Regions from separate parts of the Brevibacillus sp. B_LB10_24 genome, predicted to be linked through region 2. Evidence: riboswitches for the same ligand, from Rfam matches in the RefSeq annotation. Region 2 holds a riboswitch; the other holds the start of a gene.
What was found. A riboswitch is a leader RNA that binds a small molecule or an ion and turns the genes downstream of it on or off. The one in region 2 is predicted to bind glycine.
Positions count from the first base shown of each region.

Region 1: it holds a riboswitch for glycine, as region 2 does, so the genes downstream of both, purU (formyltetrahydrofolate deformylase) here and gcvT (glycine cleavage system aminomethyltransferase GcvT) in region 2, are expected to answer to the same signal.

Region 1 is NZ_JBJQOQ010000011.1:109,970-117,545, forward strand. It holds gene trpS (tryptophan--tRNA ligase) at 1-383, shown strand, start outside; gene ACI7RC_RS12625 (M24 family metallopeptidase) at 470-778, shown strand; gene ACI7RC_RS12630 (RrF2 family transcriptional regulator) at 809-1,207, shown strand; gene ACI7RC_RS12635 (NAD(P)/FAD-dependent oxidoreductase) at 1,313-2,218, shown strand; gene pdxR (MocR-like pyridoxine biosynthesis transcription factor PdxR) at 2,281-3,732, opposite strand; gene ACI7RC_RS12645 (pyridoxal phosphate-dependent aminotransferase) at 3,927-5,081, shown strand; glycine riboswitch at 5,185-5,289, shown strand; glycine riboswitch at 5,290-5,382, shown strand; gene purU (formyltetrahydrofolate deformylase) at 5,508-6,383, shown strand; gene ACI7RC_RS12655 (ArsR/SmtB family transcription factor) at 6,677-7,006, shown strand; gene ACI7RC_RS12660 (SRPBCC family protein) at 7,003-7,425, shown strand.
Region 2 is NZ_JBJQOQ010000012.1:78,391-94,316, forward strand. It holds gene ACI7RC_RS13185 (hypothetical protein) at 1-287, opposite strand, end outside; gene ACI7RC_RS13190 (YqhG family protein) at 396-1,493, opposite strand; gene ACI7RC_RS13195 (DEAD/DEAH box helicase) at 1,523-3,217, opposite strand; glycine riboswitch at 3,408-3,506, shown strand; glycine riboswitch at 3,507-3,614, shown strand; gene gcvT (glycine cleavage system aminomethyltransferase GcvT) at 3,733-4,836, shown strand; gene gcvPA (aminomethyl-transferring glycine dehydrogenase subunit GcvPA) at 4,903-6,213, shown strand; gene gcvPB (aminomethyl-transferring glycine dehydrogenase subunit GcvPB) at 6,206-7,675, shown strand; gene ACI7RC_RS13215 (lipoate--protein ligase family protein) at 7,786-8,616, shown strand; gene dat (D-amino-acid transaminase) at 8,814-9,671, opposite strand; gene ACI7RC_RS13225 (hypothetical protein) at 9,781-10,803, opposite strand; gene mntR (transcriptional regulator MntR) at 11,103-11,531, shown strand; gene ACI7RC_RS13235 (patatin-like phospholipase family protein) at 11,635-12,558, shown strand; gene ACI7RC_RS13240 (hypothetical protein) at 12,598-12,942, opposite strand; gene ACI7RC_RS13245 (DUF1385 domain-containing protein) at 12,977-13,918, opposite strand; gene ACI7RC_RS13250 (YqhR family membrane protein) at 14,068-14,523, shown strand; gene aroQ (type II 3-dehydroquinate dehydratase) at 14,588-15,025, shown strand; gene ACI7RC_RS13260 (M24 family metallopeptidase) at 15,061-15,926, shown strand, end outside.

The DNA.
Region 1 (7,576 bases), on a different contig from region 2:
CCATTTATCTGGATTCTAGCCGAGAAGAGGTGCAGGAGAAGATACAAAAAGCGACGACTGATCCAGCCCGAATTCGCAAAACGGATATCGGCCATCCTGATATTTGCCCGATCTATGCTTATCATCAAGCATTTCGTAAAGAAGGCTCCGATGAGATTTATGAAAGCTGTAAAAAAGGGCAAATCGGGTGTATGGAATGCAAGCGAAACATTACGCAAAGGATTAACGACCTGCTTGAACCAATACGGGAACGAAGAATCGTGTATCAAAACGATCCGAAAAAAATAGATGAAATACTCATCTCAGGGACAAAAAAAGCACGCCTTGCAGCAAAAGAAACAATGGAAGAGGTCCGTGAAGCAATGAGTATGAACTATTTCTAATGCTGGCATAAAATATCATAGCAGGCTAATGGAAAATTCCTCCTTTGTAGTAAGATAAAAATATCTAAAAGCGGAGGGGACCATTTATGACAATCGGATCTCAAAAAGACATTGATGCCCTAAAGGAAATTGGAAAAATCGTTGCATGGACGATACGTGAAATGAAACGTCACGCACGCGCGGGAATGACGACAAAAGAACTGGATGATATTGGCGGGCGTTTTTTGAAAAAGCATGGGGCTGTTCCTGCACCCAAGAAAACGTATCACTTTCCTGGATACACCTGTATTAGCCTCAACCAGGATATTGCTCATGGCATTCCTGGAAATCGAAAAATACAACCGGGCGATTTGAAGCCAAGGCTTGACATACCAACCACTCTAAAGATATTATAGATATATTAAGTCTGTAAATGAGGTGCCATCATGAGATTTACAAAAGCGACCAATTATGCCCTGCATACCATGCTTGCACTCATGGCCGCTTCTCCGGTCAAGCCGGTAGGCGTTCAACAGCTGGCGGAGTCTCAAGGCGTCTCTCCAACGTATCTCTCCAAAATTTTGACAAGGCTCGTAAAAGCGGGGATGATCGAATCGGTGTCCGGCGCTAATGGGGGCTATCGGTTGTCCCGCAAAAAAGACGACATCACGTTTTTGGACATTATCCAGGCCATTGAAGGCACGGCTTCTCTATTTGAATGCGATTTTGTCCACGGCGAAGAATGCCTGATCCAGGCTGTAATGAAGGAAGCCGAAGAGAAGATGGAGCAGCATCTCAAACAAACGAAATTGGCTGACCTGGCAGAAAAGCTAGCGAAAGTGTAGGATAGGCCCCGTTATGGGAAAACGGGGTTGGTTTGCTATTAAAAATTTTTGGCTTTATTACAGATATAATAAGTCTTTAATATCTATTTAAAGGAGATGAATGTCATGATGTATGATTGCGCGATTATTGGCGGAGGACCCGCCGGGTTGAATGCAGCCCTTGTGCTTGGCCGGGCGAGGAGAAGGGTGGCTTTGATCGACAACAATCAGCCGAGAAATGCCGTCACACATGCTTCCCACGGCTTTATTACAAGAGACGGCACCACACCGGGCGAGTTCCGCCGTATTGCTTATGAGGAAGTCCTGCGTTACCCGTCAGTCGATCATCTGCAAACCGAGGTTGTTTCCGTTGGCAAGCTTGCATCCGGATTTGAGCTGCTCGATTCGGCGGGCCTTCGCGTTCAAGCGCGAAAACTGATCCTGGCGACTGGCGTAAAGGAGATATTTCCCGAGATCGATGGATTTTATCCGCTGTACGGGAAAAGCTTGTTCAATTGCCCCTATTGCGACGGCTGGGAGCTGCGGGATCAACCGCTTGTCGTTGTTTCCGAACATCCGTCCGCTTTTCATATTGCTAAACTGGTCCTCAATTGGAGCGAGGATTTGGTCGTCTGTACGAACGGCATGGCGTCCCTGTCGGATGAGCAAAAAACACAGCTGGAATCAAAGGGGGTCGTAGTCAGGGAGCAGCCAATTGCGGCTTTTATCGGCCAAAACGGACAGCTTGAGCAGGTTCGCTTTGCCGATGGGATCAGAGTTCCGCGGACTGGCGGCTTCGTGACTCCCCAGTTTGTGCAAAGTACACCGTTTGGAGAACAATTGGGTTGTGAACGGACGGAGCACGGCGGGATCAAGACGGATCCATTGGGACGAACCTCGATACCTGGTTTATACGCCGCCGGGGATGCTTCATACATCGCACCTTCCCAATTGATCTATGCCGCAGCCGACGGCAGCCGTGCCGCCATGGGAGTCAATATGGATTTGACAGAGGAAGATTTCGTCCAATAATCTTATCCAGTAAGCACGAGAGCCGATATTCCTCCTTTAGGCGGGATATCGGCTCTTTTGGCCTATCGTTCAAATTTCTGAATGATCTTCGCCAATCGCGAAATTCCTTCTTCCAATTCGGCCGGCGATGCACTGCCGTATGAAAGCCGTAGATGATGGTGATCAGACCGGTCGTAAATATTCCCGGGGTAGAGCAAAACTTCTTGTTGGAGGGCTTTCTCAAACAGCGCCCGCATCGAAACAGGACGATGCAGCCGCAGCCAAATGAAAAATCCGCCAGAGGGGCAGCTCCACGAGGCCATTCCTGTCATATATGTGTCCAACGCATGTAAGGCGGCCTCCCGGCGTCTCTGCAAAGTCTCTCTTGTCTGCAGCAAATGCTGCTCGTACAGGCCGCTTCTCAGGCACTCAGCGACGGTCCATTGCGACAGGGAGCTCGACCCGTAATCCAACTGCATTTTGAGGTCGGCCAGCCGGTTGATGACAGGATCCGGGCCGATCAGCCAACCGATGCGAAGTCCAGGCCCCAAGGTCTTCGACATGCTTCCCAGGTACAGCACCAAGCCGTTTTTATCCCTTGCTTTTAACGGAGCGGGCGGAATGTGGTCAAGCCATAAATCCCGATAGACATCATCCTCGACGATCGGGAGCTGCTCCCGCTCGCATATCGCCAGCAGCTGCTTGCGCCGCTCTTCGGCCATCAAGATGCCGGTAGGGTTGTGAAAGCAGGGGATTGTATAGAGCATCGCCGCCTTTAGCTCCCGCTTCTGCTGCGGAATCGCATCCGTCACGAGGCCATCTTGATCGAGCGGCAGCCCTGCCATCCTCATTCCCGCAGATTGAAACACAGACAGAGACTGGACATAGGAAGGTTTTTCCGCCAAAACGACAGATCCCCGCTTCAAGAGACCCATCGAGATCAGTTGAAGAGCTTGCAGCGCTCCTGATACGATCAGGATGGAGGATGGCGAGGCCACGATTCCTCTTTTCCTCGCGTAATCGCTTATCTGCTGTCTCAGATAAAGCAGTCCCTTGGGATCCTCGTAATCCAGCGATTTCATCATGGCCGGCAGCTTGGGCAGGATGGATTGCAGCATGTCAGTCGGAAAAAGTTCGGGGGGAGGACCTGCTGTGCCCAGACGAATGATCGTTGGACTGTTTTCCGATTGATTAATGTCTTGAACGGTGGGCAGACTGGGCCGGTAGACACCGGATCTGGTATAGGCATCCCAATCGGGCGCCGAGTTGGCCGCCATGATCGACCACGTATTGTTTACCACTCTCGTTCCGCTTCCGCTGCTCCCCTCGATCAGGCCCTCGGCAGTCAATTCGGCAAAAGCAGTTACGACCGTGCTTCGATTGACACCGAACTCTCGCGCTAACATCCGCTCCGTGGGAATTTTACTCCCTAGCGGCCACTCCCCATTGCTAATTTTTTGCTTGATGAAATGCGTGATCTGCTTATACAAAGGGACCGGGTCGGCGCGATTTGGCTTCCAGTCGGATAGGAACATGTATTTCACCTCGTCTTGCGGTCTGCAAATGTGACGACTCTCTGATAAAGCTTGGTTGGCTCCCAGATGCAAACCAATTGGATGGAGACACCGGTATCTATGAACCTTATCATATTAAAAAACAGAGAAATAGGTAAGACTCATCTACGTACTTTTAAGATCGTGTATCCAAAACGCGAAGGAGAGATACGAGTATGAAAGAATTGTCCAAAACGAGAAGCAGGCTGCCTCATTCAGGAATCCGCCAGCTCATGGAGCTATCCGCGGCGATTCCCGATGCCATTCATCTGGAAGTGGGTGAACCTAACGCCAATACGCCGCTGCATATCCGGGAAGCAGCCACTGCAGCCATGAACGAAGGTTTTACTGGCTACACCTCGGTGTACGGCTTTCCATCGCTGCGGGATGCACTGTGTGAGCATCTTGCCCGCCGCTATGGCTTAACGATCACAAGTGAACAGGTACTGGTCACCACCGGTGCAGTAACGGCTTTGACCGCCTGTTTACAGGCGATTGCCGACGCTGATGAAGAAATCCTGATTCCCGATCCGGGCTGGCCGGCTTATGAAATGATGGCACTCGCGCAAGGGTCGGCAGCCAGAAGATATCATTTGCGGATGGAGAACGGTTTTGCCCCTGATCTGGAGGAGCTGGAACGACTGGTTACACCGAAAACCAAGGCGATTTTCATCAATACCCCGGGGAACCCGACGGGAGCCGTGCTGACGCGGGAACAGATCATGGAATTGCTGGCATTTGCCGTCAAACACGATCTGTACGTGATATCGGACGAAGTGTACGACGGGATTGTCTTCGATGGTACTCATATCAGTCCAAAGGCGTTTGACACCGATGGCCGTGTTATCAGCATATTTGGCGCGTCGAAAAACTACGCGATGACCGGTTGGCGAATCGGCTACGCCGTGGCCAATCCGGAAATTACCGCGCTAATGGGAAAAGTGCTGCTGCCCTTGATCTCTTGCGCCTCCTCCATTTCGCAAAAAGCAGCCGAGGCTTCGATCCGCGGGCCGCAGGACTTTGTTGAGGAGATGAGGGAAAGCTACAAACAGAGACGGGACAAAGCATACGATTTGTTTACACAGGCAAACGTAAAAGCGTTCAAACCGGACGGCGCTTTCTATATGCTGGTTGATATGTCGGAACTGGATCGGACAGCCGATGAGCTGGCGCTGGATTTGCTGAAAGAGGAAAAAGTGGCGGTAGCACCGGGCACCACCTTTGGAGAGCTCACCAGCAAAATGGTCCGCATATCTCTTGCAACAGAAGAATCGCAGCTGTTGGAAGGGGTAAGACGGATTTGTGACTTCATCGCCAGACATAAAAGATGAGAGTAGGTTGAATTGACGGAATACCGTTTCTTTTTCGAATTGACAAGAATATGGTACCCGTGCTTTACTGGAAAAAATGTTCCTATCATTTCAATAGCTGCGGATGAAGATTGCAGGAGAGACTAGACGATTGGTTTAGCACCGAAGGAGCAAGTCCCAAAAAACCCTTTGGGATTAATCTCTCAGGTAAAGATACTGCGATTGGACGTACCTCTGGAGAGCGCTGAAAAGCCACCAAAGGGGAATACTCTGCGCCACAAGGCGGAATTAAACTCTCAGGTAAAAGGACAGAGGAAAGGGAGATGATCGTAATCTTTCTTTCCCCTGTCTTTTTTTACGTATGAGAAGACGCCCGTGATAGGGGGAAGAATATTCAATATCCATACTCCCTGTTGATTATGGGGGAATAAAAACGGAGGGATTGAAATGGATCACGATTTGGCCAAAAAGGAAAACAGAGCTGTGCTGTTGATCTCCTGCCCGGAGCGTCTGGGGATCATCTCTGCCGTATCCAACCTGTTATTTGGCTACAAAGCAAATATCGTACAGTTTGATCAGCATACGACAGACCCTCGGGACGGCATGTTTTTTATGCGCATCCTCTTTGATTTGGATTCGCTTGAAGCTTCCTACCCGCAATTGGAGCAGGATCTGTCCAACATGGCACAGGAGTACCCGATGGAATGGCGCCTCAGCAAGGGGAGTCAAACCAAACGGATGGCAATTTTTGTATCCAAGATGGACCATTGTTTAGTCGAACTCTTATGGCGCTGGAAGTCCAGAGAGATTCTCGTCGACATCCCCATGGTTATCAGCAATCATCCCGATGTAAAGGATACCGTGGAATCTTACGGAATTCCTTTTTACCACATCCCGACGAATACGCAAACCAAAGAAGAAGCGGAGCAGGCAGCCCTGGAGATTTTGCGGGGAAAGGCAGACTTCCTCGTGCTGGCAAGGTACATGCAAATACTCTCTCCGCGTTTCATCGCGCATTACCCCAATCAAATCATTAACATCCATCACTCATTCCTTCCCGCGTTCATTGGCGCCAATCCCTACAAACGGGCATTTATGCGCGGCGTAAAACTGATCGGCGCAACCGCACACTACGTGACCAATGATCTCGATGAGGGGCCGATTATTGAGCAGGACGTCATCAGAGTCAATCACCGCCTGAATGAATCCGATCTGAAGGTGGCTGGGCGCCGCGTAGAGCGAAACGTCTTGGCACAAGCTATCTCATGGCATGTAGAGGACAAAGTGATCGTTTACGGGAACAAAACGATCGTTTTCGCTTAAGAGTCCGGAAACAGAAGAAAATGGGAAACTTATTGATAATTTCCTGCTGATCATCAGTGATTGCAAGCTTTGAAGAGACTTCCAACGCCTTGCGATGCCGCAGGCAACTTTTCCAGCGCAGCAAATGTTGTTGACACGACACCAAATGGTGGCCTATAATCAAATCGACACTAAATAGTGTCCAATTAGCAATTAGTCATTTGGAAAGTTTGGAACCTGCATAAGCTTCAACTGTTCCCCCGTACTACCAATAGGTTTGTCCTACAGAAAATAATATTTTGGAGGGGGGTGCCATGAGCGAAAACAAACAATTTCGGGATGTGTTTGACGCGATTGCAGATCCAACGAGGCGCCAACTGATTCGTCTGTTAGCAGAGGCAGAGGAGAAACCGCTTCATGAGTTAACGTCACAGTTTCAAATGGGCCGTACAGCTGTATCCAAGCATTTGACAATCCTGAAAGAGGCCGGACTGGTACTTGACCGAAAAGTCGGCAGAGAAACGCGATTTAGGCTAAACGCCTCTCCACTCAGAGAAGTTCAAGATTGGGTGGCTTTCTACAACAAGTTCTGGAGTACGAATATGTTGCGCTTAAACCAACTATTAGAGGAGGAAGAAGAATGAGTTTATCATTAACCTTGGATTTTCAGTATACGACATCAATCGAGAAGCTTTGGTCCGCCTTAACCGATTCAAGCAAGCTTGCCAGGTGGGTGGTCGACATCCACACCGGTCAGGCAATGGATAATGATTTTAAGCCCGTTGTAGGACACCGTTTTCAGTTTCGCGCTCAACCGACCCAATGGTGGAATGGAATTATTGACGGAGAAGTACTTATCGTGGACGCACCAAACCGTTTGTCCTATACTTGGGCCAGCGGAGAGGAGAAGCACACAGTCACCTGGACGCTGCAGGATTTAGGGGACGGAAAGGTTAACCTCCATCTCGAACAAACCGGTTTCTCAAACGTTCAAGGACTCGAAGGCGCTAAGTATGGCTGGAGTAAATGGTGCGGCGAGCTTGAAAAGGTGTTGGAACAGTAATCGCTTTTGGTACCAAACATCAAGAAAAAAGCAAACGGCTTGGTGCTTCGCCGTTTGCTCTTTGTACAATGATGACGCCAAGCAACTTCCCTTACGGACCAGTAACATCTTGTGAATTCTTGTTGTGAGGAAACAAAGAGATAAGAGGAGA
Region 2 (15,926 bases):
CCTTTGCTCTCGGGTGCTTCCGCCACCACCAGGTATCCCACGTTCTTTCCTTTTGCCGACAGCGTAATCAGCCATTGGTGGCTGCCCGGGCCGAGAGCTTGAACGGTCGGCTTTGCATCCTGCCACGTTTTAAACTGTTTGTCTTTGGCCGCCAGGTCTGAAATCCAGTGCTGAACCTGCTGCTGAAACTGTTGGCTCCAATCCTGTTCCATCGCAGGTACGTGAATGGAGGGCAGCATCATCAGCAGCAGAACAAACAAGAGTATAGACGGTAGTTTTGCATTCAATGGACAAACACCATCCCTTAACAAAGGTTACATTTTTATTGTAACCACTTTCAGAAAAAAGATTTGTTGCTTATTGTCAAGGGCAGACCGTTTTTTCTCGTTGATCTTTTACATATTTTGCGGTTCCGCAGCAAACGAGGGGGTGCTGTGCAGGTAAAACAGGCCGGCGTTGACCAGGGTCACTTCGATCCTCGGTTCGTACTGCCACTTCAGTTCGGCAATCCGCCGCTCACGCTCTTCCTGCGGCGTACTCTTACGCCACTCCGTCTGCTCGATCTGTTCTTTTGGTGTGACAGGAATGCCATTCATCCGCAAAAAGTCCAAGATTCTGCCGCCTGTCGACTGGTGCTGCTCCCATGAAACGGGTTCCTCTGAGGGAGGATAAGGAGGGGGCGGCGGCAGTTCTTCTCCTGCTTCAGCAGTACCCGTCGCTCCAGGATCGTCCTCTGCCGAATCCGCAGTCTCTTGGGACGAACCCTCGCTGGCCGTCTCTTTGGAGGAACTCTCTCTGTCTGTCAGCTGCGTGTAGTACGCCTCCAAGATCTCCAGTTCCTGTGCCAACCGCTCCCGGGCCAATTCTGCCCAGCGATGATCCTCCCGCCCGATCGTTTCGTCGACAGCCTGTTTGACCAATTCAACCGCCTGCTCCAGCGTCATCCGCTGGTCCAGCGTGTAGAAGTAGTCGGGGATGGTAGGGGAGAGCGCCAGCTTTCTCACCGACGGATAAAAGTCAAAAATGACCTTGGGTTGATGGAGATTGACGCCAAGGTAGAGAAGCAAGTCTTTCTTTTTGTCGCAGATGAACGAAATTTTCACATTCACGCCGAACCAGGGGACAAGCGGCATTGAACGCCGCTTGGCGCTGCTTTGGTGAACGGTCGGGGCAAGCTCATACATGCAGACAAACCTGCCGTGTTTTTGGGCAGAGCGAAAAATTTGCTGCAGCCGGCCTGCGCCCAGGTGAAGCAGTTCGGCCCGGACACCTTCCGGCATCCGGTCCGGATCAAACGCAAACGTGAGGACCATCGGCTGGGGAGGCATGTTCATCTTTTCGATCCACGACCAGTAAAAAGGCCGGTTGCCGATATCCTTGTCGATTGCTTCCGGCAGTTTGACCGTCAGATAGTCAGGGTGCGATTCACAGATATGGGAAGAAAAGGCTGCCAAATAGGTTTCGATAAATCTGCGCATCTGCTGCTGTTCCACGGAAGGCCCCTCCTTTGCGGTATCTGGGGTTATGAGAGTTTCTTGGCTTTGTCTGCCAGGGCGCTCTGCCGTATGGAATTGATTGCTTGGCCAATGTTGTCCAACTTTAACGCCATCTCTTTTTCTGACCCTGATTCCATGATGATATCGATAATGTTTTGCTCCAGGGAGGAGAGCAAGCCGAGCCGGTCGACGATTTCATCCAGTTCTCCGATCACCATCTCGAACAAGTCGATCTTTTCATAGAGCAGATGGAGGATGTGCTCCTCGATCGTTCCGGTGGTGGACAGGTTGTAAATGTGGACGTCACGCTTCTGGCCCAACCGGTGCACACGGCCGATTCGCTGCTCGATTCGCATCGGATTCCACGGCAGGTCGTAGTTGATCACCTGATTGCAAAACTGCAGGTTGATTCCCTCGCCGCCCGCTTCGGTAGCGACCAGCACCTGTGCGCGATTCTGGAACAGCTCGGTCATCCAGTCCTTCTTGCTGCGCTTGAAGCCGCCGCGGAAAGGAACCGAGGTGATGCCGTGCTCGCCGAGGTATTTTTGCAGGTAGTTTTGGGTCGCGCGGTACTCGGTGAAAATGATCACCTTGTCGTCTATCTGCTTTAGCAGCTCGACGGTTTTGGCTGCCTTGGAGTGGGTTTCGATCCGCTTGATCATCTCTACCAGTTCGAGGATCGCTGCCTGTTCCTTCGACCCTTCTGCCGTCCGCTGATGCATGTTGTACAGGGTCATAAACGCCGCCTCCCGGCTGGAGCAGACTTCCCGCTGCAGCGTGATCAGAGCAAGGGCGTTGATCCCGCCGATGTCGGCACGGTAGGTTTGGCGGACAAAATCAGTGACGCCTTGGTACAGCGCCCACTCCTCATTCGACAACTCAATCGGGATCGACTTCACCTGCCGTTCGGTAAATTCGATCCCGCCGTCGCTGCGCCGGTTGCGGATCATCACCTTGCCGATTTCCGTCTTCAACTGTTCATTGTTCTTTGCCTGCCGCTTCCCTTCCACATAATTCGTGGCAAATTCGTGAGAGGGACCCAGATGTCCCGGACGGAGCAGATTGATCAAGTTGTACAGCTCGTCCATTTCGTTCTGGATCGGGGTTGCCGTCAGCAGCAAACAGTATTTTTTCTTGATCTCTTTGGCAAATTGATAGTTGCGGGTGCGCTTGTTTTTTAATTTGTGGGCCTCATCGATCACCAGCATGTCGTACTCGATGTCAAGTACGTGACGGCGGTGCGGGTCGCGTTTGGCCGTGTCGATCGAACCGACCACCACGTCGTACTGGCGCCACATGTACTCTTTTTTCTGGGCGACGGCCGGGATGCCAAACTTTTGGTTCAATTCCTTCGTCCATTGAATGACGAGCGATGCCGGGACGAGGATGAGGATTTTTTTGGCCAATCCCCTCACCATGTATTCCTTCATGATCAGCCCGGCTTCAATCGTTTTGCCTAGCCCGACCTCATCGGCGAGAATGGCCCGGCCGCGCATTTCGTTCAGCACTTTTTCCGCCGTGCTGATCTGGTGGGGGTAGGGCTTCACATGGGGCAAGTATTTCAATGCTTGAAGCCGGTCAAATTCTTTGACCGCCAAGGCTTCTTCGGCTTCAAGAGCAAGTTGGAACAGTTCCCATTTGTGCCACGGACCGTCATTTTGCATCAGATCTTGCAAGGCGGGCAGCCAGGTGCGATCGAATGCGATGGGAATATTCGTCATTGTGATGACTCCTTTTGCTTCTGGCTTTTGATCATGAGTTTATCGCGGTTAAAACCAAACGTTTTTGATAACTATAAATAAAACGTTCAGTTTTTCTGCTGTTTTGCTGAATTGGTTATTCCCAAATACACCCTGGTCGTGGTAGGATACATATAGTATGGAATAAGCGAATAGCGATTATGTATGGCGGATGAGAGTAGTAGGGAGAGACTGCCGCAATTTGAGGCAGCGCCGAAGGAGCAAACCTTGTGCAGGTGAATCTCTCAGGCAAAAGAACCTCTGCTGGACGCATCTCTGGAGAGCGCTTCGGCTTGGGATAAGCGGAAGCCACCAAAGGGGAAACTTGTGTGCTTTGCGGCACGAGGTAACTCTCAGGTAAAAGGACAGAGAAGGAGAAGAAAGAGACGCGCAATCGCGTTCTTTCTTCTGCTTTTCTGTCTTTTTTCATGCCCAAAATCGAATGAGCTTGGGCCAAAGTGAAAGGCAGCAAGGAAGACGATGGAGGTGGAGGTAACATGGCAGAGTTAAAGCGCACCCCGCTGTATGACCTGTATGCCAGGTATGGCGGAAAAACAATCGACTTTGGCGGTTGGGAATTGCCGGTACAATTCTCCGGGATTTCCCAGGAGCACGAAGCTGTTCGGACGAAGGCCGGGTTGTTTGACGTCTCCCACATGGGGGAGGTAGAAGTAAAGGGGGAAGGAGCCCTTGACTTCCTGCAGCGGCTGACGACCAACGATGTCAGCAAATTGGAGGACGGACAGGCGCAGTACAGTGCGATGTGCTATCCGGACGGCGGGACGGTAGATGATCTGCTCGTCTACAAAATTGCCGACGATCACTATTTTCTGGTGATCAATGCGAGCAACATCGACAAGGATCTCGCCTGGATGCAGGAGCATAAGACCGCTGGTGTCTCCATTGCCAATCTTTCCGACGAAACGGCCTTGCTGGCGATCCAGGGACCGCTGGCGGAGAACATCCTGGGGAAGCTGACGGATTTCGATCTGTCGCAGATCAGACCTTTCCACTTTGAGCGAAATCTCGATCTTGCCGGCATTCCGGTGCTGATTTCCCGGACGGGTTACACAGGGGAAGACGGATTCGAACTCTACCTGGCCGCAGGCAAGGCAGCAGAGCTTTGGGAGGCACTGCTTCAGGCGGGCAAGGAAGACGGGCTTTTGCCGTGCGGCCTCGGCGCTCGCGACACGCTTCGGTTTGAAGCAAAGCTGCCGCTGTACGGCCAAGAGCTAAGCCGAGACATTACCCCGATCGAAGCGGGCATCGGTTTTGCCGTCAAGACGGATAAGGCTGTTCCCTTTATCGGCAGCGAGGCGCTCAAGGCGCAGAAGGAGGGCGGCGCACTGAGAAAGCTGGTTGGCATCGAGATGATCGATCGCGGCATACCGCGCTCCCACTACCCCGTATTTTCCGGCGGGGAACAGATTGGTGAAGTCACGACGGGTACACAGTCGCCCACTTTAAAGAAAAACGTCGGTCTGGCCCTGTTGAAACGGGAACACGCCGAGCTGGGCAGCCTTATTGAAGTAGAAATTCGCGGCAAGCGCCTGAAGGCCCAGGTTGTCGCCACGCCATTTTACAAGCGTCCGAAAAAATAGGACTTGAAGGAGGATTTCACTGTGCAATACCGTTATCTGCCCCAGACCGATCAAGATAAGCGCGAGATGCTGCAGGCGCTCGGCATCCAGTCGGTTGAAGAACTGTTTGCCGACATTCCCCGAGACATCCGGTTTAACCGCGAGCTTGACATTACGCCGGCGATGCCCGAGCCTGAGCTGGTCAAGTACATGAAGGGTCTGGCGGGAAAAAACGTGAATTTTGACACACATGTCAGCTTCCTGGGAGCGGGCGTGTATCAGCACTACATTCCCAGCGTGGTGAATCACGTCATCTCCCGTTCCGAGTTCTATACGGCTTATACACCCTACCAGCCGGAGATCAGCCAGGGCGAGCTGCAGGCGATTTTTGAGTTTCAGACGATGGTCTGCGAGCTGACCGGCATGGAAGTGGCCAACTCTTCGATGTATGACGGACCGACCGCCATGGCGGAAGCGTCGATGATGGCGGCAGGACACACCGGCAAAAAACGCGTCGTCGTATCCCGTGCAGTACATCCGGAAGCCCGTGACATTTTAAAAACCTATGCGTACGGACAAGGCGTCGAAGTAGAAGAGGTCGGCTACAATCGCGATGGCGTGACTGATCTGGAGGCGCTGACGCAGACAGTGGATGACACCGTGGGCGCTGTCGTCGTGCAATATCCCAACTTTTTTGGGAATATGGAAGACTTGGCCGAGATCGAAAAATGGGTTCACGGCAAAGGGGCGCTCTTGATCGTCAAGGCCAACCCGGTCGCTCTGGGCATCCTGGAAGCCCCGGGCAAACTGGGAGCGGACATCGTGGTCGGAGACATGCAGCCATTTGGCATTCACGCCGCGTTTGGCGGGCCGCACTGCGGTTACTTTGCCACCACCGCCAAGCTGATGCGAAAAATGCCCGGACGCATCGTCGGACAGACCAAGGACGAGGAAGGCAAGCGCGGCTTTGTCCTCACTCTGCAAGCGCGAGAACAGCACATTCGCCGTGAAAAAGCTACCTCCAACATCTGTTCCAACCAGGCGCTCAACGCTCTCGCTGCCTCTGTAGCCCTGACAGCGCTGGGCAAACAAGGCGTGCAGGAAATGGCGATGATGAACCTGCAAAAAGCGCATTACGCCAAGAAGGAGTTCGCCAAGGCGAAGGGGATGGAGATCGTATTTGCCGCCCCGTTCTTCAACGAATTCGTCATCAAATTGCCAAAAGAGGTAAATAATGTAAATAAAGCGCTTCTGGGCAAAGGGTTCATCGGCGGATATGATCTTGGCCGGTCCTATCCGGAGCTTGACGGTCACGTGCTGATCGCGGTGACAGAGCTTCGGACGAAACAGGAGATCGATTCCCTGGTGAAGGAAATGGAGGCGATCATCCATGCGTAACGATAAAGAAAAAGCACTGATCTTTGAACTGAGCCAGCCGGGACGGATCGGCTACAGTCTGCCGCCGCTTGACGTGCCGGAAACAGAGGTTGCCGACTTGCTGCCTGAACACCTGATCCGCGAAACGCCGGCAGAACTGCCTGAGGTTTCCGAATTGCAGCTGATGCGACACTATACGGAGTTGTCGACGCGCAATCACGGTGTCGATTCGGGTTTTTATCCGCTCGGCTCCTGCACGATGAAGTACAATCCGAAAATCAATGAGGATGTGGCCCGCTATCCCGGATTTGCTTCCATCCACCCTTATCAGCCGGACGAGACTGTCCAGGGCGCGCTTGAGGTGCTCTACAACCTGCAGCGCGATTTGGCCGAAATCACCGGGATGGACGCAGTCACTCTGCAGCCTGCTGCTGGTGCTGCCGGCGAGTGGACCGGGCTGATGATGATCCGCGCTTACCATGAGAGCCGAGGTGAGAAACGGACGAAGGTAATCGTCCCTAACTCGGCCCACGGCACCAACCCGGCCTCGGCGACGATTGCTGGTATGGAGACGATCACCATTCCTTCTGACGAGCGCGGGCTGGTGGACATCGAAGCGCTGCGCCAGGCGGTAGGGCCGGATACGGCTGCTTTGATGCTGACGAACCCGAACACGCTCGGCCTGTTTGAAGAAAACATCGTGGAAATGGCCAATATTGTGCACGAAGCGGGAGGTCTGCTGTACTACGACGGGGCAAATGCCAACGCTATCTTGGGGATAGCCCGACCTGGAGACATGGGCTTCGACGTCGTCCACCTCAATCTGCACAAGACGTTCACCGGTCCTCACGGCGGCGGCGGACCCGGTGCCGGCCCTGTCGGGGTAAAGGCATCCCTCTTGCCGCATCTGCCGGCACCGATCGTCGTCAAACAGGAGGACGGCAGCTTCGCTCTCCATTACGAACGACCGGAGTCCATTGGACGGGTGAAGGCGTACTACGGGAACTTTGGCATCCTGCTGCGCGCCTACACGTACATCTGCACGATGGGAGCGGAGGGTTTGCTGCAGGTATCGCAAAACGCCGTGCTGAACGCCAACTACATGATGCGCAGGTTGGCCGGGGCTTACGAATTGCCGTATGACCGCGTCTGCAAGCACGAATTTGTCCTGTCGGGCGTCCGCCAGAAAAAACTGGGGGTCCGCACCCTGGATATCGCCAAACGTCTGCTGGATTTCGGCTATCATCCGCCGACGGTCTACTTCCCGCTGATCGTCGACGAATGCCTGATGATCGAGCCGACGGAAACCGAGTCAAAAGAGACGTTAGACGAATTTATCGATGTAATGCTGCAAATTGCCCGCGAATGTGAAGAGACGCCCGAGGTCGTCCAGGAGGCGCCGCACACGACTGTCGTCAAGCGGCTGGACGAAGCGACGGCAGCACGCAAGCCGATTCTGCACTACCGCAAGGATGCGCAGTAGGCGGACGGGGCCAGATACCGGAGGGGCTGCACTTGTGAGCCCCTCCTTTCTTGTGCAAACCACAGGGCTGGCGTACAATGAAGACGGAATACATAGAAGGGGGACTGCAGATGGAACAGTGGCGTTTTATTCTCACCCCGCCGATGTCACCTGAGATGAACATGGCTGTAGACGAGGCGATTTTGATCAGCCACAGCGAGGGGAAGGTACCGCCGACCGTCCGCTTTTACACCTGGGAACCGGCTACCCTCTCCATCGGCTATTTTCAAAAAGCGGCAAAAGAGATCGATCTGGATGCGGTAAAAGGCAGCGGCTTGGGCTTTGTTCGCCGTCCGACGGGAGGACGGGCGGTGCTTCACGATAAGGAATTGACGTACAGCGTCATCGTCTCCGAAAGTCATCCGAAGATGCCCTCCGGCGTGACGGAAGCGTACAAGGTGATCAGTCTGGGACTTTTGCACGGGTTTCAGGAGTTGGGACTACAGGCGGAGATGGTATCGCTCGCCAGCGAAGAAGAGAAGGAGAAGTACAGCTCGCCGGGGTCTTCCGCCTGTTTTGATTCCCCCTCCTGGTACGAGCTGGTGGTCGAAGGGAAGAAGGTGGCAGGCAGCGCCCAGACCAGGCAGAAGGGCGTTATTCTGCAGCACGGGTCGATTCTTTTGGACATGGACGTGGAACTGCTGTTTTCCCTGCTGCATTTCCCTTCAGACCGGGTGAAGCAGCGGATGATGGACAGCTTCCGCCAAAAAGCGGTGACGATCAATGAGGTGAGCCCGCATCCGGTAGGCTTGGCCGAGGCGGTCGACGCGTTTTACCGCGGCTTCGCATCCGGACTTGAGGTCAGTCTCGAAAAACAGGAGTTGACACCGGACGAAACAGCGCTGGCCGAGGAACTGGCACGGACCAGATACGGAACGGATGAGTGGAATTTCCGCCGTTAGTTCGTAACTGGTATAGCAATAGCTCCTACGTACCGAACGTAGGAGCTGTTTGCGTTACGTAACCTTTTTGCAGGTGTTGCATCCGTTCCTTTTCCTCTGATTCCTTCGGCCGCAGCTTAAAACTTTCGGCAGTTGAGATTTGGGCAGATTCCGGTTCGCGGCGTAAAAAACCCCCGTTAGATGACGGGGGCTGCCGATTAAGAGTGTGTGTAAGAATAACGGGCAATCGACTCTTCAAATGCCGCTTGCAGCCGCTGGGCGATCTGTCCAGGCTGACCCGTGCCGACACGCTCGCCGTCGACGGTGACGATCGGCATGACTTCTGCTGTGGTGGAAGTAATGAATAGCTCGTCTGCCTGCTTGAGGAAGGCCAGATCAAATGCTTCTTCAACGACTGGGATGGAAAGCGAACGAGCCAGTTCAAGCACCGTCAGGCGGGTAATCCCGTTGAGGATCAGGTTGTCGGCCGGGTGGGTGTGCAATCGGCCGTCTTTGACAGCAAACACGTTGGTGGAGCTGCCTTCCGTCACGATGCCGTCACGGTGCAGAATCGCTTCAAATGCACCAGCTTCCTTCGCTTGCTGCTTGGACAAGACCGCACCCAGGAGGTTGAGTGATTTGATATCGCAGCGCAGCCAGCGGAGATCAGCCGTAACGCTCGCCGCGACGCCGTTTTTCATCTGCTCGAGCGGACGTCCCTTGCGGGTTGCGTAAGCAGACAGCACCGGTTTCGCATCTGCCGGAAACTCATGGGAGCGCGGGGAAGCGCCACGGGTTACCTGCATGTAGAGGTTGGCGTCATCGGAGGAAGTGAATCCATTTCTTTGCATAATTTCGACAGCTATCTGAAGCAATTCCTCATCGGACCATGCAAGTTGAAGCCTGATTTCCGAGGCACTGCGTTTCAGCCGGGCGAGATGTCCCTCCCACTGATACAGTTTTCCGCCGTAAATACGGATGACTTCATAAACGCCGTCGCCGAACTGGTATCCACGATCTTCAGGGTGAACGACCGTCTGTTCGGGCTGCACCCATGTTCCGTTGATGTAATACATTTGACAGGCCTCCATTTTTATACTAAACTTTACTTTTTTCAAGATATCAGAATAAAGACAAAGAATCAATTGAAAACGGCGAAATGATTGACAAGTTTACGCAAATCAGTCAGGGCGATTTTTGCCATCTCCAAACCATGGCGATCAGCAGGAAGACGCCCAAGTAAGCGGCAATGGTCAGCAGGCTGGTTTCGTACCATCCGCCGAGCTGCGGCAGAAAGGCACAGAAGGCTGTCAACCCGGCCATCGACAGCAGCACCGGAGCGGGGCGCAGGTCAAACTGGTCGACGATCGGCATCGCCAGTGCACAGAACCACAGGGCGACAACCATGATCGACTGGGCGCCGGCAAGCAGACTGAAGAGGGAGCTGCCTCCGGAAAAGAGCGAACCCACCGTATCGAGCAGCGGCTGAGTGGAATTGTTTACGTCGTGCCAGTGTGCCAGGATTGCCAGATGGTCAAGCAGGAGAATCGCCGTAAACAGGAGTCCGCCCAAAATCACGCCGCGGCGTGCGGCAGGAGCATTGCCGCTGTCTTGGGTGAGCGAGACCAGGACAGGCAGGCAGAACAACAGATGCAGACAGACGTAGAGCAGGGCGTGCCACAGCCACGAACCGCTCCACTGGTAAGCAAGGCTGGGCAGCGGGATATAGCGCTGATGGAGTAACAGGGCGAGCGGAATGAGCAGCCCAAGCAGGACAAGTACCCCGGCGGCGGTGGCGAGTTGTTTCCGTCCCTTGATTGCCAGCCAGGCTGCGATGGCAGTAAACAGGACAGCACCGCCGGCCGCGGGAAACAAAAAGACATGCTGCAGCTGACTCGCTTGCTGCGAAATAGCCGTCCCGGCCACGCCAAACAAGATGAGACAGAGGAACAGGGCCGCGATCGGTCCTGCGTTCGGGCCGAACAGCCACGAACAGAAATCGAACAGACTGGTAAACTGCCGCCTTGCCGCCCATCTGATTACCAGCCATGAGCTCCCGCAGAGGACTGCTCCGGACAGCAGCAGGCCAATCGTGCCCCATGTGCCGTATAAGGAGAAAAAACGCATGGTTTCAAACCCGCTTATGTAATTGGCTCCAAGTGCGGCTCCGGCATATAGTACCGCAATCCGCCATGTTTCGTGACGCATGCCATCCTCCTCCTAAGGGCAAATCAACGTGAACTCTAAGCGCCAGCATTCGGCAGGCAGCCGAATCTTGCGAACTTTGCTTGACCAAACTTGGTACAAGTGTATGAGGAAAGAGGCTGAATTCAGAACAGCTGTCGGGAAAAATGGATCGTCACCGCGGTGAATCCGCTGCCGGCTTTGGCGAATTTGGGGCAAATTGGCGAAAAAGACGACGTAAGCCTTGCATCTTCGCTTACCTGCACGGTAAGATAGAATTATCGGCTTTTGCGGTCGATCACGGTTGAAACGAGGGATGATCAGTGCCAACACCCAGTATGGAAGACTATTTGGAAAAAATTTACAATTTAATCGAAGAAAAAGGATACGCTCGTGTCTCCGATATCGCGGAAGCATTGGAAGTTCACCCCTCTTCCGTAACAAAGATGGTGCAAAAGCTCGATAAGGACAAGTACCTTGTCTACGAGAAATACCGCGGACTAGTACTGACACAAAAAGGGAAAAAGATCGGAAAACGCCTGGTCGACCGCCATACGCTGCTGGAGGATTTTTTGCGGATGATTGGCGTCGACGAGGAACATATCTATAAGGACGTTGAGGGAATCGAGCACCACCTCAGTTGGGAATCCATTACTTGTATCGAATACTTGGTTCAGTATTTTCATATGGACTCGGAGCGCAGTGAAGAATTGAAGCGAATTCGGTTGGAAGACGAAGCAAAAGAAGAATAATGCTCAGATCGCGCCGAGCCTGCCTCCAAGCAGGCTGGCGTTTTTTTTTGCATTTGACAAGTTTCGACAGGATAAGATGGAAGTAAACGGGGAGGTGGTGTCGATGAAGACTGACGCTGTCTTTGAAGGCGGCGGCGTAAAGGGGATCGCTTTCATCGGAGCTATCTCGGTTATGGAGGAGCACGGTTTTGAGTGGCACAGGCTATCCGGCACATCGGCCGGGTCAATCGTAGCCGCCCTGCTTAGCGCCGGGTACAACAGCCAGGAACTGATCCCCGTCTTCCAGCGGTTAAACTACCTTTCATTCCTGCAGCAGAGAGGCTTGGCCCGGCTGCCGTACATCGGAGGGATCGCCGGACTGCTGTTCAAAGAGGGAATCTATCCCAGCGACAACATTGAAAAGTTCGTCGATGAACTTCTCACCCGAAAGGGGATCCGCGTTTTCGGGGATTTGCCGGGCGGGAAGCTGCGGATTATCGCCTCCGACATTACTGCCGGGAAAATGCTGATTTTTCCTGATGACCTGACCGACTTTGACCTCGATCCCGACAACTTTCCGATTGCTCGCGCTGTCCGCATGAGCTGTTCGATTCCGTATTTTTTTTATCCTTACCGAATGAAGAAAAATGGCGGTTTTCACTATATTGTGGACGGCGGACTCTTGAGCAACTTTCCTGTCTGGCTGTTCGACGGCCCGGGTTTGCCGGAATGGCCGGCATTTGGGTTTCGTCTGGCGAACAAGGCAGCTATGGGGGAGAAGAGTAAAATCAGAGGTTTGATATCTTTCTCCAAAGCGCTCCTGACGACCATGCTGGATGCGCATGACCGCTTTCACATTGAACACAACAGCGCCGTCCGGACCGTCTTTATTCCGACTCTGGGAGTTAGAACCACACAGTTTAACCTGTCGGAAGCGAAGCGGCTTGAACTCATCGCCAGCGGGAGAAAGGCAGCAGAGGCCTTTTTGCAAACGTGGAGTTTTCTGGAGTACTGCAAAAGGTTCCGCAACCATCCCCCAAATGCGTAAAGGCTGCCCCAATGGGCAGCCTATTCCATCTTCGTGGATTCAATGGTATATTTTTGGTTCCTTCCCGGGGTTCTCTTCATCCTCAGCCTTCTGCTTTCCCTTGCTTCCCTCAATGACGTGAAAGGGATGGTCCCGGCGGGATGCAGTACTCCTCTTGGCGGAAGAACGGAGTTGCTTGACCGGTTGTTTTGCATTCCTCTTGAAACCTTGCTTGCGCGGCAGAAACTTTCCCGTTTTCAGGTAGTTGTTCACGAAAAACAGGATAAGCGCAATCATGGCAATGGTCAGAAGGATTTGCAGCGGGTTGGTCACCAGTTGAAAGATGAACCCGATGGCTGCCAGGATCAGCAGCAGCAGAATGAGCGGATGAATCCGTGTCGGCATAGAGTCTCACCTCAAGGAAATTGGGAAGTTGCTTTCAGCCGGTCGAAGCAAGCTGGTTGGACGACTGCAAATACTCCTGGTCGCGCTCACGCATCCGGTTAAACGAGGCAATCGCCACTTCCACCTGGCTGTCGTCAGGCTCGCGAGTGGTGATTTTTTGCAGCCACAAACCGGGATACCCGAGGAAACGCAGAGGGGTATCGCGAAGCCGATTGGTCCACTGCAGCACTTCGTACGACAATCCGATGACGACGGGGAGCAGCCAGATTCGCTGGATGACGCGCTCGGTCAGCGTCGTGTAGGGGACCAGCGAGTAGACGATTACCCCGACGATTACCGTAAAGATGAGAAAACTGCTGCCGCAGCGATAGTGCAGAGTAGAGAACGACTGAACGTTTCTTACCGTTAATTCTACCCCTGCTTCGTATGCGTTAATCACTTTATGTTCGGCACCGTGGTATTGAAACAGGCGCTTGATCAACGGTGTTTTGGCGATCAAGCTGATGTACCCCAGCAGCAGGACGATCTTGATGGCACCCTCGACCAGATTTTGCGGGATGCCATCGGGAACCCAATGGCCAAAAATAATTTTGGCGAGAAAGACGGGTATCAAGGTAAAAGCCAGCTTCCCTACCACAAAGGAGAGGACGCCGACAACGGCAACGCCGAGCAGCAAGGTAAGTCTGGACGGTCCTTCGGAGCTGCCTTCCTCATCCGATTCCTGACTGTAGCGCTCGCTGGCAAAGTTCAGGTGTTTGGCGCCGTTGGCACTCGCTTCGATCAATCCCACGATTCCTCGAATGAGCGGGATTTTTTTGAGGCGGGTCGCCCACTTGTATTCCTTGCGTTCATCTTCGTAGTATTCGATTTCTTGATTTTTTTTGCGTATGGCCGTGATGGTCACCTTTTTGCCGCCAAACATCACTCCTTCGATGACGGCTTGACCACCGTAGTTGGGTACTTTGGGTTGAGCCAAGTGGTATCACCTTCCTTATCCATATTGTAGCGCAAAGTTTCGATGCCTGCTACATACAGATGATTCTTCTTGCGGGAATGAAACGGTCATTGCGCTTCCCGTGATGTGAAAAATCTTGCCAGGGGCATACTATGCGGGAGGTGATGACGATGAATGCAACGGACAAACGGACTGGCGGCAATCAAGTAGGCAGCGAGGGCAGCCTGGCAAAAATCCTGGAAGTGGGTTTTTGGGGCGCGATTATTTGGGGCGTGCTGCGGATCGCAGCTCACTTTCTGAATTTTACGCCCTACGGTGTGTTCAGCTTTTCCCGCCCGTTTCTCGGCAGAGCGGGAGAACATTCCTGGCAGGGCTTCTTCGCCGGATTGCTGCTCTTGATTATCCTCTCGATCGCCGCAACGACCATCTTTACGCTGCTGTTGATGAAAATTCGCCACTGGTGGGTCGGACTGATATACGGACTATTGCTCCTGCTCCTATTCGGCCTTTTCTTTCAGATGGGCAGATGGCGGGCGGAAACGCTGTTTACGGAATTGGGCTGGTTTCTCACCTACGGACTTTTCGTCGGGATGAGCATGACGCTGGAGGAATATGATCGAGAGTGACTATTCAACCCGTTTTTTGGTTGTGGTAAAATGAGGAGAAAAACCTTGAAACGGGAGGACGGCTATGCTTTCTTTGCTGGTGTTGAACGGTCCTAATCTGAATTTGCTCGGCAAACGCGAACCTGAGGTGTACGGGGCGGAGACGTTGGAAGATGTCATTGCCCGTCTGGAAAAGCTGGCGGCGGAATGCCAGATCAAATTGGAACACCGCCAGTCCAATCACGAAGGGGAGATCATCGACGCGATTCACGCGGCCAAAGGGGTACACGACGGGATCGTGTTGAATCCGGGAGCCTTTACCCACTACAGCTACGCGATTCGCGACGCCATTGCCGCAGTGGAATTGCCGACGATTGAAGTACATATATCCAATGTCCATGCCAGGGAAGAGTTTCGCCATCATTCTGTCATCTCGGCTGTAACGGTCGGGCAGATCGTCGGGCTGGGGACAGACGGGTACGAATGGGCCGTCCGTGCGCTGATCAGGCGGCTTGGCAAGTAAGCTGGGGCTGTCTTCTGAAAGGGGAGCGTAAACTGATGCAGCATCGATTACAAGCATTGCGCAAAGCGTTAACAGAATGGCAGGCGGACGCCATCATTACGGGAAAACCGGTAAACCGGCGCTACATCAGCGGATTTACCGGTTCTGCGGGTTGGGTCATCGTCACAGCCCGGGATGCCGTGCTGTTGACGGACTTTCGCTACATCGACCAGGCCAAATCGGAAGCGCCCGATTTTCGGGTGATCAACCACGAACGGGATGAAAAAGCCGCTATCTACAAGCAGCTCCAGGAACTTGGGGTAAAGCGGTTAGCGTTTGAAAAAGCGCACATCACCTTCGCCACCTATGAGGAGTGGAGCCAGGTGTTCGGCGGAGTAGAGCTTGTTCCTGTCGCCGGGGTGTTTGAACAAATACGGGCCGTCAAGGACGAGGACGAGCTGAAGGTCGTCAGAGAGGCAGTGCGGATTGCCGACGAGGCGTTTACACACATTCTCTCCTACATCAGGCCGGGCGTGCGGGAGCTGGACATCGCTCTTGAGCTGGAATTTTTCATGCGCAAACAAGGGGCTGCCTCTTCCTCCTTTGACATTATCGTAGCTTCCGGCCAACGCGGCGCTCTTCCGCATGGAGCCGCCAGTGAAAAAGAGATCGCGGCGGGCGAGCTGGTGACGCTGGATTACGGAGCCCTGTACAAAGGATACTGTTCTGACATCACGCGGACAGTCGCTGTCGGAGAGCCGCCCGCCAAGATGCGCGAAATCTACGAGATTGTCCTTGAGGCACAGTTGAATGGAGTGGGCAGCATCAAATCGGGGATGACCGGAAAAGAGGCGGACGCGCTGACCCGCGACATCATTGCGGCAGCAGGATACGGCGCCGAATTTGGACACAGTACCGGCCA